DNA from 2 places in the Streptomyces sp. NPDC056883 genome. Region 1 is predicted to be linked to the other one. Evidence: riboswitches for the same ligand, from Rfam matches in the RefSeq annotation. Region 1 holds a riboswitch; the other holds the start of a gene.
The links. A riboswitch is a leader RNA that binds a small molecule or an ion and turns the genes downstream of it on or off. The one in region 1 is predicted to bind cobalamin.
Positions count from the first base shown of each region.

Region 2: it holds a riboswitch for cobalamin, as region 1 does, so the genes downstream of both, ACFRU2_RS02830 (DUF4430 domain-containing protein) here and metE (5-methyltetrahydropteroyltriglutamate--homocysteine S-methyltransferase) in region 1, are expected to answer to the same signal.

Region 1 covers NZ_JBHUBS010000002.1:71,017-78,162, reverse strand. Annotated here, with positions in the region: gene ACFRU2_RS05695 (helix-turn-helix domain-containing protein) at 402-1,079, shown strand; gene ACFRU2_RS05690 (nucleobase:cation symporter-2 family protein) at 1,439-2,869, shown strand; gene metE (5-methyltetrahydropteroyltriglutamate--homocysteine S-methyltransferase) at 2,921-5,242, opposite strand; cobalamin riboswitch at 5,416-5,642, opposite strand; gene ACFRU2_RS05680 (GntR family transcriptional regulator) at 5,737-6,411, opposite strand; gene ACFRU2_RS05675 (2-dehydropantoate 2-reductase) at 6,639-7,146, shown strand, end outside.
Region 2 covers NZ_JBHUBS010000001.1:599,621-606,766, reverse strand. Annotated here, with positions in the region: gene ACFRU2_RS02850 (hypothetical protein) at 1-75, shown strand, start outside; gene ACFRU2_RS02845 (carbonic anhydrase) at 227-1,012, opposite strand; gene ACFRU2_RS02840 (helix-turn-helix transcriptional regulator) at 1,202-2,170, opposite strand; gene ACFRU2_RS02835 (epoxide hydrolase family protein) at 2,234-3,379, shown strand; cobalamin riboswitch at 3,483-3,622, shown strand; gene ACFRU2_RS02830 (DUF4430 domain-containing protein) at 3,763-4,251, shown strand; partial or broken gene ACFRU2_RS02825 (3-hydroxyacyl-CoA dehydrogenase family protein) at 4,375-4,524, opposite strand; gene aceB (malate synthase A) at 4,645-6,240, opposite strand; gene aceA (isocitrate lyase) at 6,351-7,146, opposite strand, start outside.

The DNA of each region.
Region 1 (7,146 bases):
AGAGACCTCCCGGCCGACGGGCGGCGGGGACGGTCGGGGGCGAAGCACGGCCGGAAGAGCCGGACAAGTGGACGGACTTGCCCGGAGGGATGGGGAAATCGTGCCGGTATCCGGGGTACGAAGAACGGCCAGATTTCTCATTGCGGAATTTACTTTCCACTGTGGACGACTGCGACCCTACGAACCGACCCCCCGGTCGTCAACTCCTCCAGGGGGGCGAATCGATTCCTTCGATTCTTTGGATGTACGCACAAGCCCCGTTGACCGGGGGTTTTCGGCGCGCGCCGCCCCGCCTCTCGGGCGCCCACGGAGCCCGCGGGCCTTGGCTGGGGCTCCCCGCCGCCCTACGGTGTGCGGCTATGCCATCCCAAGACGATCTCCACAGACCTTCCGAGGGCGACATGTCCCCCTATCCCCCGCTGGACCCCCGTCGCGCCACCGGCGTGCGCGAGCGGCTCGGACTCACGCACGGCCAAGTCGCCTGGGCCGTCTCGGCCTTCCAGGGACACCCGCTCCACCCCGGCACGCTCCTGGCCTGGGAGCAGGGCGCCCAGGCTCCGACGAGCCATCAGATCAAGGCGCTGGCCGCCGCGTTGTGGTGTGCACCGGGCGACCTGCTCGGCGAGCCGGCCACGCTCCTGCAGTGCCGGACGCTCCTCGGGCTGACGGTGGAGCAGGCGGCCGTGGGGGTCGGCATGACCCGCGACCGCTACGCCGAGGCGGAACGGCGCAACCGCTGGCGGGGGTCGGGGCGGCAGACGCAGGCGCTGTTCGAGGTGCTCCGACCGCCGCCCGCCTGCTACGTCGGGGCGTGCGGCAGGACGGGGCAGTTGCGCGTGCTGCTGCGCGAGGCGGTCACCGGGTGGTGGCCGAACTACGTGCGCCCCGTAGCAAAGATCGTGCCGGTGGAGCCGGCGGAGATCCGCCGCGCCCTGGAGCAACTCCACCTGGAGTACCAGCGGATCGACAACCACGGCCGGACCGGCACCGCCGCCGAAGCCGTCGAGCGCGAGGCCCTGGCCTTCCTCGACCGGATCGACGGGCAGCTGTGGAAGCGGCTGCGGCCGCACGGATCCTGACCCCGCCCGCCTCCCGGATCCCGGGGCCCGCCTTCCGGACATCGGGTCTTGACACGACCCCCTCCGCGTGAGGCACTAGAGCCACCCAGCCATATGGAAACTGCTTTCCGCATCGTGGACGATCCGTTCATGCAGTCTTCGGCAGGGGCCGTCGGGGCTCGCTCACCCCACGGCACCCCGGCTCGGGCAACTCGTCCGTTCCCCGTTCCTCAGGGCACCTCCATGCCCCCGGGCCCTCCTGTCGCCCGCTCGACTGCGTCCTCGCACCAGTCCACACGGCCCCCCGAGGCATCGGCCGCGCACCGGCGCGCCCTTCCCCCGGCGACCGCCGTGCCACAGCAGTTCTGGAGGTACCTTCCATGTCGCCCACCGCCACGCCCGGCTCCACCCCTGCCCCCACGCCGGATCCCGCGCCGGACCCGGCCGCGGCCCCCTCCGCGAAGCATCCCGTCGACCAGACCCTGCCGTTCGGCAAGCTCCTCGGCGCCGGCCTCCAGCACGTGGCGGCCATGTACGCCGGTGTCGTCGCCCCGCCCCTGGTCGTCGGGATCGGCGTCGGACTGAGCCAGAGCGAGATCGCGTTCCTGATGAGCGCAAGCCTCTTCGCCGCCGGCATCGCCACCCTGCTCCAGACGCTCGGCTTCTGGAACATCGGCGCACGCCTCCCCTTCGTCAACGGCGTCTCCTTCGCCGGTGTGGCCCCGATGCTGGCCATCGCCAAGGCCGAGGGCCCCGAGGACGCACTGCCCGTGATCTACGGCGCCGTGATCGTGGCCGGAGTGTTCGGCTTCCTGCTCGCCCCCTGGTTCTGCAAGCTCATCCGGTTCTTCCCGCCCGTGGTCACCGGCACCGTCATCACGCTGATCGGCCTGTCCCTGCTGCCCGTCGCCTTCAACTGGGCCCAGGGCGGCAACCCTTCGGCCGCCGACTACGGGGACGTCAAGTACATCGGCCTCGCCGCGGTGACCCTGCTGATCACCGTGGTGCTCCGCAGGGTCCTCACCGGCTTCCTCAAGCAGATATCCATCCTGCTCGGTCTCCTCGTCGGTACGCTGATCGCCCTCCCCCTCGGGCTCGCGGACTTCAGCGCCGTCACCGATGCCGACGTGGTCGGTTTCCCCACGCCCTTCCACTTCGGTGCTCCGCAGTTCGCCGTCGCCGCGATCATCTCCATGATGATCGTGATGATCGTCTCGATGACCGAGAGCACGGCCGACGTGATCGCCCTCGGCCAGATCGTCGACAAGCCCGCGGACGAGAAGACCCTCGCCGCGGCGCTGCGCGCGGACGGCCTCGGCACCGCGCTGAGCCCCTTCTTCAACGGCTTCGCCGCCAGCGCCTTCGCGCAGAACGTCGGCCTCGTCGCCATCACCAAGGTCCGCAGCCGCTACGTCGTGGCCGCGAGCGGCGGCATCCTCATCCTGCTGGGCCTGTGCCCGTTCCTCGCCTCGGTCGTCTCCCTGGTGCCGCAGCCCGTCCTCGGCGGCGTCGGACTCGCCCTGTTCGGCACGGTGGCCGCCAGCGGCATCCAGACCCTCGCCCAGGCCGGCCTGGAACGCGGTGACAACGTCCTCATCGTCGCCATCAGCCTCGGCGTCGGCGTGATCCCCATGGCCAGCGAGGGCTTCTACCACGGCTTCCCCGAGAGCATGCGGATCATCCTCGACTCCGGCATCAGCACCGGCTGCGTCGCCGCGGTGCTGCTGAACCTCGCCTTCAACCACATCGGCCGCACCGACGAGGACGACACCCCGGAAAGGGAGCCCGCCTCCGCCGTGCCCGTGCACTGACGCGGGACGGCCGGCGCACGGGCATCCCGTACGCCGGCCGTCATGCGGGAATCAGGCGTTCGGCGGGATCTCCGCACGCACCCGGCGGGCCGCCTCGACGAGGTGCTCCAGCGAGTCCTTCGTCTCGGGCCAGCCGCGGGTCTTCAGACCGCAGTCGGGGTTGACCCAGAGGCGTTCGGCGGGGATCGCCCCGAGTCCCCTGCGCAGCAGGTCGGCCGCTTCACCGGCCGAGGGGACGCGGGGAGAGTGGATGTCCCAGACTCCCGGCCCGACCTCGCGCGGGTAGCCCGCGCCGGCGAGCTCGTCGGCGACCTGCATGTGGGAGCGGGCCGCCTCCAGGCTGATGACGTCGGCGTCGAGGTGCTCGATGGCCTCGACGATGTCCCCGAACTCCGCGTAGCACATGTGGGTGTGGATCTGGGTGTCCGGCCGGACGCCGCTGGTGGTGAGGCGGAAGGATTCCGTGGCCCACGCCAGGTAGTCGGCGTGGTCGGCGGCGCGCAGCGGCAGCGTCTCGCGCAGGGCGGGCTCGTCGACCTGGATGACGGACGTACCGGCCGCTTCCAGGTCGTCGACCTCGTCGCGCAGGGCGAGTCCGACCTGGCGCGCGGTCTCGCCGAGGGGCTGGTCGTCGCGTACGAAGGACCAGGCGAGCATGGTGACCGGGCCGGTGAGCATGCCCTTGACCGGCTTGGCCGTCTGTGCCTGGGCGTACGTGGTCCAGCGGACGGTCATCGGGTCGGGACGGGAGACGTCCCCGGCGAGGACCGGCGGGCGGACGTAGCGGGTGCCGTAGGACTGGACCCAGCCGTGCTGCGTGGCGAGGTATCCGGTGAGCTGCTCGGCGAAGTACTGGACCATGTCGTTGCGTTCGGGTTCGCCGTGCACGAGCACGTCGAGGCCCGTCTTCTCCTGGAAGGAGACGACCTCGCGGATCTCGGCCCGGATGCGTTCCTCGTAGGCCGCCGTGTCGATGCGTCCGGCGCGCAGGTCGGCGCGGGCGGTGCGCAGCTCCGTGGTCTGCGGGAAGGAGCCGATGGTGGTGGTGGGAAGCAGCGGCAGGCCGAGGTGGGCGCGCTGGGCCGCGGCCCGTTCGGCGTAGGGCTGGGCGCGGTGGACGTCGGCCTCGGTGATCGCTGCGGTGCGGGCGCGGACGGCCGGGTCGTGGGTGATCGGGGAGGCGGTACGGGAGGCCAGGTCGGCTCGGTTCGCGGCGAGTTCGGCGGCGATCGCGTCCGTGCCCCCGGCCAGTCCGCGGGCCAGCGTGCTGATCTCGCTGGCCTTCTGGCGGGCGAAGGCGAGCCAGCGCCGGATCTGCGGCTCGGTGTCCCGCTCGGCGTCGGCGTCGATCGGGACGTGCAGCAGGGAGCAGGAGGCGGCCACGTCGACCCGGTCGGCGAGGCCGAGCAGGGTGCCGAGGGTGGTCAGCGACTTCTGGTGGTCGTTGATCCAGATGTTGCGGCCGTTGACCACGCCGGCGACCAGACGCTTGCCGGGGATGCCGCCGACGGCGGCGAGGTCGTCGAGGTTGGCCGCGGCCCGGTCGGTGAAGTCGAGGGCGAGTCCCTCCACGGGCGCCTTCGCCAGGACGGGCAGGGCGTCGCCGAGCCGGTCGAAGTAGGAGGCCACGAGCAGCTTGGGGCGCTCGGTCAGGCGGCCGAGCTCGCGGTAGGCGCGGGCCGCCGCGTTCAGTTCGGCCGGTGTGCGGTCCTGGACCAGGGCCGGTTCGTCGAGCTGGACCCATGCGGCGCCCGCCGCGCGCAGGTCCGCGAGGACCCGGGCGTAGACGGGGAGCAGCCGGTCGAGCAGGGTGAGCGGTTCGAAGTCGGCGGCCACGCCGGGTGCGGGCTTGGCGAGGAGGAGGTAGGTCACCGGTCCGACCAGGACCGGGCGGGCCGTGTGGCCGAGGGCCAGGGCTTCCTTCAACTCGGCTACCTGCCGGGCGGGTTCGGCGGTGAAGACGGTGTCGGGCCCGAGTTCGGGGACCAGGTAGTGGTAGTTGGTGTCGAACCACTTGGTCATTTCCAGCGGGGCCACGTCCTGGGTGCCGCGGGCCATCGCGAAGTAGCCGTCCAGGGCGTCCGCCGCGACGGCGGAGCGGTGGCGGTCGGGGATGGCGCCGACCATGACCGTGGTGTCCAGGACGTGGTCGTAGTACGAGAAGTCGCCGGTCGGAACCTCGGTGATGCCGGCCCCGGCGAGCTGGGCCCAGTTGGTCCGGCGCAGGTCGCGGGCCGTGGCGCGGAGGGCTTCGGCGGTGACGCGGCCCTTCCAGTAGCCCTCGACGGCCTTCTTCAGTTCCCGGTTCTGTCCCTGGCGGGGGTAGCCGTACACGGTGGCCCGTACGGGCGCGGCTGCGGACTCGGTGGTCACGGAACTCTCCTTCGCGAGCGTGTCTCCATGAACCCGGTGACGGGTCGCGGAGGCGAAGGGTGCCGGAACGGGCGGACCGCCGGGGTCGCGTACGGCTGGGGTACGCGACGGGAGGATCCGCCTGAGGTGCACGCCGACCCGCCCACGAGGTCACCGGGAAACCGTGCGCGGTCGATCGCTCACGGGCAACGGGCAGGTCTTCGGACTCGCGGGCTCGCCTGCCGGTCTCCCGGCGGACTCCTAATGGCCGTCGCTTCCCAGGACCGGTTCCGGTCCCAGTGCGTATGACGGCGGTCGTTCCCGCTCACCGCTGCGGGGCAGTCCCGGATTCCCACCGGGTTCCCTCTTACGACGCATCCCGCCTGGCGAACGGGGGCGAACCAGCTGCGAGGCCCACAGTAGGGCGGGGGGCCGCGAAATGAACACGACTTCCCACATGTCGGACGGTGAAATGAGACACGACGGATCTCGGACGGTGCTTTCCGGCCGCCGGACTACTTCTCCCGCTCGTGGTACGTCTTGCGGGTGTGTTCCGTGTGCGCGCGCATGATCGCCGTCGCGGCCTGCCCGTCACCATCCGCGATCGCCGCGATCAACCGGCGGTGCTCGACCCAGGACTGGTGGCCGCGCTGGCGGGCGACAGGGGTGTAGTACCAGCGGACGCGCCGGTCCACCTGTCCGGCCAGCTCGGCGAGGACGGCGTTGCCCGCGAGCTCCATGATCTTCGCGTGGAGCCGGGCGTTCGTCGCGACGGCGGTGTCCACGTCGTCGGCGGCGACGGCCCGCTCCCCCTGCGCGCACAGCTCTTCGAGCGCGGCGACGGCCTCGGCGCCTGCGTGGGCGGCGGCCAGCCGGGCGGCTTCGGCCTCCAGCAGCGTGCGGACCGTGAGGAGCTGGTCCGCCTCCTCCTCGGTCGGCTCGTGCACGAACGCCCCCTGGGCGGGCCGCAGATCGACCCATCCCTCGGTGCTCAGGCGCTGCAGCGCCTCCCGTACCGGCTGCCGGGACACCCCGAGGTGTCCGGCGAGTTCGCTCTCGACGAGGTGCTGCCCCGGCTGGAGGGCGCGGGTGGTGATGAGCTCCAACAGGGCCCCGTAGACGCGGTCACGCAGCGGGCCGGGCCGCTCCAGCTTGGGCACCGTCCCCTGCGGCAGTCCTGTCGACAACATCACGGTCCCCTCCTGGGCAGCGCCGGTCGCTGCGTCGCGAAACCTCATGATGGATTGTCTTTCGCCTACAGTCTACGGCGCACCGTGCCGACCACCCCCGGACGGCCAACTCCCCCTCCCCCGGCCTGCGTCAGCCCTTGCCGCCCAGGATTCCATCCTGTAGACAATATTTCGTCGACAACGTTCGGCAGTTCCTCGGTACCCTCGACCGAACGGAGTGCCACATAGTGAAAGTCGCAGTTCTGGGCGCCGGTGCGATCGGCGCCTACGTCGGCGCCGCGCTGCACCGAGCAGGCGCCGATGTGCACCTCGTCGCCCGTGGACCCCATCTGGCGGCCCTGCGGGAGCACGGGGTCCGGGTGCTCAGCCCCCGCGGGGACTTCACCGCCCGCGCCCACGCCACCGACGACCCGGCCGCGATCGGTCCCGTCGACTACGTCTTCCTCGGGCTCAAGGCCAACTCGTACGCGGCGTGCGGGCCGCTCATCGAGCCGCTGCTGCACGGGGGCACCGCCGTGATCGCCGCCCAGAACGGCATCCCCTGGTGGTACTTCCACCGGCACGGCGGACCGTACGAGGGCCACCGGATCGAGAGCGTGGATCCCGGCGGCGCGGTCAGCGCCGTCCTCGCGCCCGAACGGGCCATCGGCTGCGTGGTCTACGCGGCGACCGAGCTGGCGGGTCCGGGGGTCGTGCGCCACCTCGAAGGCACCCGCTTCTCCATCGGCGAGCCCG
Region 2 (7,146 bases), on a different contig from region 1:
CTGCTCCCGCAGGTCGTCGAGGCGTGCGTAGAGATCCGTGATGAATTGCTGTTCATTCCGGAATTCTTCGGTTGACAATTCCACTCCTGACGCGGTACGGTGTCCCCATAAGCTTTTTCACGTCTAGGCCCTGCCTCGATGTGAAACATCAAATATACGCAGAGAAACACCCCGGCCGTCAATCGGTCCGGGGTGTTTTTGCGTGGTGTTTATATACGGGCGGTATTTACTCGGTACGCGGGGTCTCGGTACGCAGCGTCTCGGTGCGCAGCATCCGGACCTTCTGGTCGTCCAGGTCGTAGCGGGCGACCGCGACGGCGAGCCGGCCGGCGGCTATCCGGTCGGCCAGGTCCGGCTCCGCCGCCAGCAGGTCCCGGGTCCGGCGCGCATGGGCGTCGATGGTGGCGGCGACCCGGGCCTCGCCGTGCTGGCTACGGTCGATGGAGGGCCGGATCTGCTCCGCCAGGTACTGGATGTGCGCGGGCAGCCGGGTACCCGTCTCATCGGCGTGCACCGCTGCGCCGACGGCCCCGCACGACTGGTGGGCGAGGACCAGGACCAGGGGGACGTCGAGTTCCAGGACCCCGTACGCGATGCTGCCGAGCACCGCCTCGTCCAGCACCTCCCCCGCCGCGCGCACGGTCAGCAGGTCGCCGAGCCCCTGGTCGAAGACCAGCTCCGGCGGCACCCGGGAGTCGACGCAGCCCAGCACGATCGCGAACGGGTGCTGTTCCCGCGCCACTTGGAGGCGTATGGAACGGGACTCGTGCGGATGCTGCTGGCGGTACGCCGCCCAGCGCCGGTTGCCCGCCGCCAGGCGGCGCAGCGCCTCCTCCGGACTCCGGGGACGGACCCCGTCCACGGCTTCGGCGGAGGCCTCGGAGGCGGAGGCCGGGAAAACGGAACCGAGTCCGAGGGCGGACCCGGCGGCCGCGGTGCCGGCCAGGGCGGTGCGCAGGAGGACGCGACGGCTGGGCGAACTGGCGGAAGACGCCTGTGTGTTCGAGGACATTCGGGGACGTTAACCCCGCTCCGGCCCGCCGCGGCCGCTCCGGGACGGAAATGGCGGGTTCCTCCCGGAGCCCGGCTCGATCGGGACGACGGAGTCGTGCGGAACGCCGACCTGCCGCCATGCCGACCGGCACTTTGCTCCAAACCCTGCGGTACGGCTCGGCAGGTCGGGCCGGCGGGTCTTCTCGCCTCAGGGCGTAGGTGGTGTGGAGCGGGAGTAGCGGTCCGCGAGTCGGCGCAGGTGGGTCACCAGTTCCGCGGGCTCGGTGACGGAGAAGTCGAAGTCGAGCATGCCCAGATAGACCGCGAGGGTCTGCACCGTATCGGCGCCGGTGGTCAGGACGCAGGTGTCGGCGTCGAGTGCCTCGACCGTGCCGACCGCAGGGTTGATCTGCTCGATCACCGCCTCCGCCGGGGCGTGGACGGTGACCCGTGCGTGGTAGCGCCAGGCCGCGCCCGATACCCGTCGGGAGACGTACGCCGCAGCGTCGCCACCGGGCAGTTCGCGCGGGGTGAAGCGCGGCCCGGTCGGGGTGCGGGGCCGGATTCGGTCGGCCCGGAAGGTCCGCCAGTCCTGGCGCTCGACGTCCCATGCCACCAGGTACCAGCGCCGTCCCCAGTTCACCGCCCGATAGGGCTCCACGATGCGACGGGTGGGCGAGCCGGCGTGGTCCAGGTAGTCGAACCGCAGTCGCTCCTGGTCGCGGCAGGCGGACGCCAGGGTGGTCAGTACCTCCGCGGTGACGGTCGGGGCCGGAGCGTCGGCCGGCACGGCCACGGTGTATGTCATGAGGGTCCGCACCCGGCGGCGCAGCCGGGAGGGCAGCACCTGCTCCAGCTTGGCGAGCGTCCGCAGGGAGATCTCCTCGGTGCCGGGGACGACGCCCTGCGCGGCGGTGCGCAGCGCGACCGTCACCGCGACGGCCTCCTCGTCGTCGAGGAGCAGCGGAGGCATCGCCGCCCCGGCGCCGAGCCGGTAGCCGCCGGTGGTTCCCCGTGTGGCGTCCACGGGGTAGCCGAGCTCGCGCAGTCGGTCGATGTCGTTGCGGACGGTGCGGCCGCTCACCCCGAGGCGCTCGGCCAGTTCGGATCCCGGCCAGGCCCTCGGGGTCTGCAGAAGGGAGAGGAGGCGCAGCAACCGTGCGGATGTATCAAGCATGAGGACAAGCCTGTCGCGCTATTAGGAACGTATCGTGCCTATATTCAGAATACTGTCGTACTCATGGAGAACAAGAGCAACACCGACGCCCGGATCAAGCCGTTCCGCATCGACGTCCCGCAGGAGGAGCTCGACGACCTGCGGGGGCGGCTGGCACGTACCCGCTGGAGCGGCGAGATCCCCGGCGCCGGCTGGAGCCGGGGTGTGCCCACCGACTACCTCAAGGCCCTGGCCGCGTACTGGGCCGACGGTTTCGACTGGCGCAAGGCCGAGGCGGAGCTCAATGAGTTCCCGCAGTTCACCACCGAGATCGACGGCCAGAACATCCACTTCCTGCACGTCCGTTCGCAGAACCCGGCGGCGGTGCCGCTGCTCCTGCTGCACGACTGGCCCTGCTCGTTCGTGCAGTTCGTCGAGGTCATCCGGCCGCTGGCGGAGGACTTCCACGTCGTGGTGACGTCCACGCCCGGCACCGGCTTCTCCGGTCCGCTCGGCGAGGCCGGCTGGAACACCGGTCGCATCGCGGGGGCGTTCGTCGAGCTGATGGGGCGGCTCGGCTACGGCACGTACGGCGTCCAGGGAACAGGCGGTGGAGCCTGGATCGCTGCCGAGATGGGGCGGCAGGCGCCCGACGCGGTCGTCGGCATTCACGTCAACGGCCTGGTCACCTTCCCCTCCGGGGATCCTGCCGAGTTCGAGGGGCTGACCGCGTCCGAGCAGGAGCGGCTGGCGCGGCTGGAGGATTTCCAGCAGGACAAGATGGGCTTCAACGCCATCCAGTCCACCCGTCCGCAGACCCTCGCCTACGGACTGCACGACTCGCCGGTCGGCCAACTCGCTTGGATCACCGAGAAGTTCAAGGAGTGGACGGACCCCGCCGCCGAGCTTCCCGAAGATGCCGTGGGGCGCGACCGCCTGCTGACCAACATCAGTGTCTACTGGTTCAGCGGCACGGCGGGCTCCTCGGCGAACTTGTACTACGAGGCGGGCCACGACCCGAGCGCCTGGGCCCCGAAGGCCCGCGGCACCGTCCCGACCGGCGTCGCCGTCGCCCTGCACACCGACATCGCCATCCGCCGCTTCGCCGAGCGAGACCACAACATCACCCACTGGACCGAGCTCGAACGCGGCGGCAACTTCCTCTCGCTGGAGCAGCCGGAGGCGTTCGTGGCCGACGTCCGCGCCTTCTTCGGCACGCGCGGCGCCTGACACCTCAAGGCCGGGTCGGCTTGGCATGGCGGAGAACCAGACCCGGCTTCGGCGCACACCGGAAGGTGCCACTGGTCACCACGTGGCGGCGACCGTACGATGCGTGTGCCCGGTCGGACCGGGTGACAACTGAATCGCCGTGTGGCCAGGGGGAAGCCGGTGTGAATCCGGCGCTGACCTGCAACCGTGTGGGGCGCATCCGCGCCCCGAGTCGGATAGCCCGCCATACGGCTCGCACCGACTCCCACTGTCACGGACTGCAGCGCGGAGCCTTGAGTCGCCGACTCGCCACAGCCTGCTCCCGCCGCACCGGGGACCGGTGCTGCCGGGCGATGCCGCAGCGGAGGGGCCCTGCTGCGGCCGCTCTGCCCGAAAGGCAACCCATGCGCCCGAACCTCGTCCGTCGCACCCTCGTCACGACGGCCGCCCTGGGACTCGCGCTCGCCACCGCGCCCGCCGTCGCCCACGCCAAGCCGGCACCGAACACGAATGCCCCGGTCAAGGTCAGCCTCACCGTGCAGGGCCCCAACGGCCTGCTGTTCAAGGGGAAGATAAAGACCAAGGGGCACGACGTGACCACCATCGCCGGCGGGACGCACAAGTGCGACGGTACGAACGGTGGTGCCAACCCGAGCGCCGTGCCCACACCGACGGCCGCACTCGACGACGCCGCCAAGAAGAAGCACTTCACGTGGGACGGGACCTGGTACGCCTCGTTCGACGACTTCTCCGTCGACACGATCAAGAGCGTAGGCGGAGGCGGCGCCGCCTACTGGAGCATCTCCGTCAACGGCACTGCGACCCCGGTCGGCGGCTGCCAGTTCAAGCTGAAGGCCGGCGACCAGGTCGCCTACACCTGGACCGCCTTCTAGCAGGCGCAGCAGCGCCGCGAGAAGCGCCTTGCACGGTGGGGGCGCGGCGACACCACTCGCCACACCCCCACCGCCCTCGGGCACCTCCGGCGCACCCTCATGGCCGGAGGCCTGCCGGGCCCCTCAGACCCGGCCGTACGTGTGGAACCCGCGGCCGCTCTTGCGGCCCAGCAGCCTCGCCTGCACCATCCGCCGGAGCAGCGGGGGCGGGGCGTACAGCGGTTCCTTGAACTCCTCGTACAGCGATTCCGCGATGGCCTCGACCGTATCCAGGCGACTACGGTGTCCACTCCGGCGCGGGCGCACACCTCGGCGATTCCGGCTCCCATCCGGCCACCGCCGACGACCCCGACCCGCAGGATCCGCTCCGGCTGTACGGGGGCGCTCACGCGGTCACCTGCGCGGCCAGGGGGCGCGGCGGACGAGGTGGCGGGTGTAGGCCTCGGGGGTGAAGAAGGCGGGGAGCTGCACCGAGAGGGCGGTGTCCACGAAGATCTCCCTGGCTTCGAGGGCGAGGGCCTGTGGGTCCTCGGCCTCCAGAGCCGCGCATTCGGCGTCGAGGAGGTCGGTGACCGTCCCCCGGTCCACCCGGTCGTGGCGGAGCCACTGCCAGATCTGGACACGCGCGATCTCGGCGGTCGCGGCGTCCTCCATCAGGCCGTACAGGGCCACGGCTCCGCTGCCGCGCAGCCAGGCGTCGAAGTACCGCAGTGCCACTGCCACGTTGGAGCGGATGCCCTCCGAGGTCGGCGGGGCGGCGATCCGGCGGACGGACAGGAGGTCGGCGGCCGCCACGTCGACGTCCTCACGCGTCCGGTCCAGTTGGTTCGGCCGGTCCCCCAGGAGGTTGTCGAAGACCTCGTGGCAGACGGGGACGAGTCCGGGGTGGGCGACCCAGGAGCCGTCGAAGCCGTCCTCGGCCTCCCGCTCCTTGTCGAGGCGCACCTTCGCGCACGCGGCGGAGTCCGCTTCGGTGTCCTTGCTCGGGACATGGGCGGCCATGCCGCCGATGGCGTGGGCGCCGCGCCGGTGGCAGGTCCGGACGAGCAGCTCCGTGTAGGCGCGCATGAAGGGGGCCGTCATGGTGACGGCCGCCCGGTCGGGAAGCTGGAAGTCGGTGCGGTGGCCGAAGGTCTTGATGAGGCTGAAGAGGTAGTCCCAGCGGCCCGCGTTCAGTCCCGCGCTGTGCTCGCGCAGTTCGTAGAGGATCTCCTCCATCTCGAAGGCGGCCGTGATCGTCTCGATCAGGACGGTGGCCCGGACGGTGCCGCGCGGAATGCCGAGCAGGTCCTGTGCGAGGACGAAGACGTCGTTCCACAGCCGTGCCTCGTACGCGTTCTCCAGCTTGGGGAGGTAGAAGTAGGGGCCGTGCCCGGCGTCGATCTGCCGCTGTGCGCAGTGGAAGAAGTACAGGCCGAAGTCGACGAGCGACGCCGACACGGGGCGGCCGTCGATCTCCAGGTGCTCCTCGGTGAGGTGCCAGCCGCGCGGGCGGACCATGATCGTGGCGAGGTTCTCGCCGAGGCGGTACTCCTTGCCTTCTGCGGTGGTGAAGTCGATGCGGCGCTCGATGGCGTCGAGCAGGTTCAGCTGGCCGCCTATGACGTTGTCCCAGGTGGGCGCGGTGGCGTCTTCGAAGTCCGCCATCCACACCCGGGCGCCGGAGTTGAGGGCGTTGACCGTCATGCGTCGTTCGGGCGGCCCGGTGATCTCCACCCGGCGGTCGGTGAGCCCGGGGCCCTGAGGTGCGACCCGCCAGTGGGGGTCGTCGCGGACGGGTCGGGTGGCGAGCGGGAAGGCGAGCTGCTTGCCGTCGGCGAGGTGGGCGGAGCGGCGGCGCCGCTCCTTGAGGATGCCCAGGCGGCGCTCGGCGAACGCCGCGTCGAGCCGGCCGATGAACTCCAGGGCCGGGGGCGTCAGGATCTCCTCGTGGCGTTCACCCGGCACACCGAGGATCTGGACGCTGCTGAGCAGGGGCTTGAGTGACATGCGGATCTTCTCCTCGGCGTGGGGCGGCGGGCGCCCGAGGCGGGGAGGAGCCTCGGGCACCGTCGGACGGCAGGTGGCAGGACGCGGGCCGGCCGGGGGCGAGGGGATTCCTAGTGGAACTGCTCTTCCTCGGTGGAGCCGGCGAGTGCGGTGGTGGAGGAGGCCGGGTTGACGGCGGTGGAGACGAGGTCGAAGTAGCCGGTGCCGACCTCGCGTTGGTGCCTGACCGCGGTGAAGCCCTGCGCCTGCGCGGCGAACTCGCGCTCCTGGAGGTCCACGTACGCGGTCATGCCGTGTTCGGCGTAGCCACGGGCCAGGTCGAACATGCCGTGGTTGAGGGAGTGGAAGCCGGCCAGGGTGATGAACTGGAAGCGGTAGCCCATCGCGCCCAGCTCGCGCTGGAACTTGGCGATCTGGTCGTCGTCCAGCGCCGCCTTCCAGTTGAAGGACGGCGAGCAGTTGTAGGCAAGCATCCGGTCGGGGTACTGCGCGTGGATCGCCTCGGCGAACTCGCGGGCCTGGGCGAGGTCCGGGGTGCCGGTCTCGACCCAGATGAGGTCGGCGTACGGGGCGTAGGCGAGACCGCGGGCGATCACCGGGGCCATGCCGTTGCGCACGCGGTGGAAGCCCTCCGCGGTGCGCTCGCCCGTCACGAACCGGGCGTCGCGCTCGTCGACGTCGCTGGTGATCAGGTTCGCTGCCAGGGCATCGGTTCGGGCGATGATCAGGGTCGGTGTGTCGGCGATGTCGGCGGCGAGGCGGGCCGCGTTCAGGGTGCGGATGTGCTGCGAGGTGGGGACGAGGACCTTGCCTCCGAGGTGGCCGCACTTCTTTTCCGAGGCGAGCTGGTCCTCGTAGTGGATGCCCGCGGCGCCGGCCGCGATCATCGCCTTCGTCAGCTCGAAG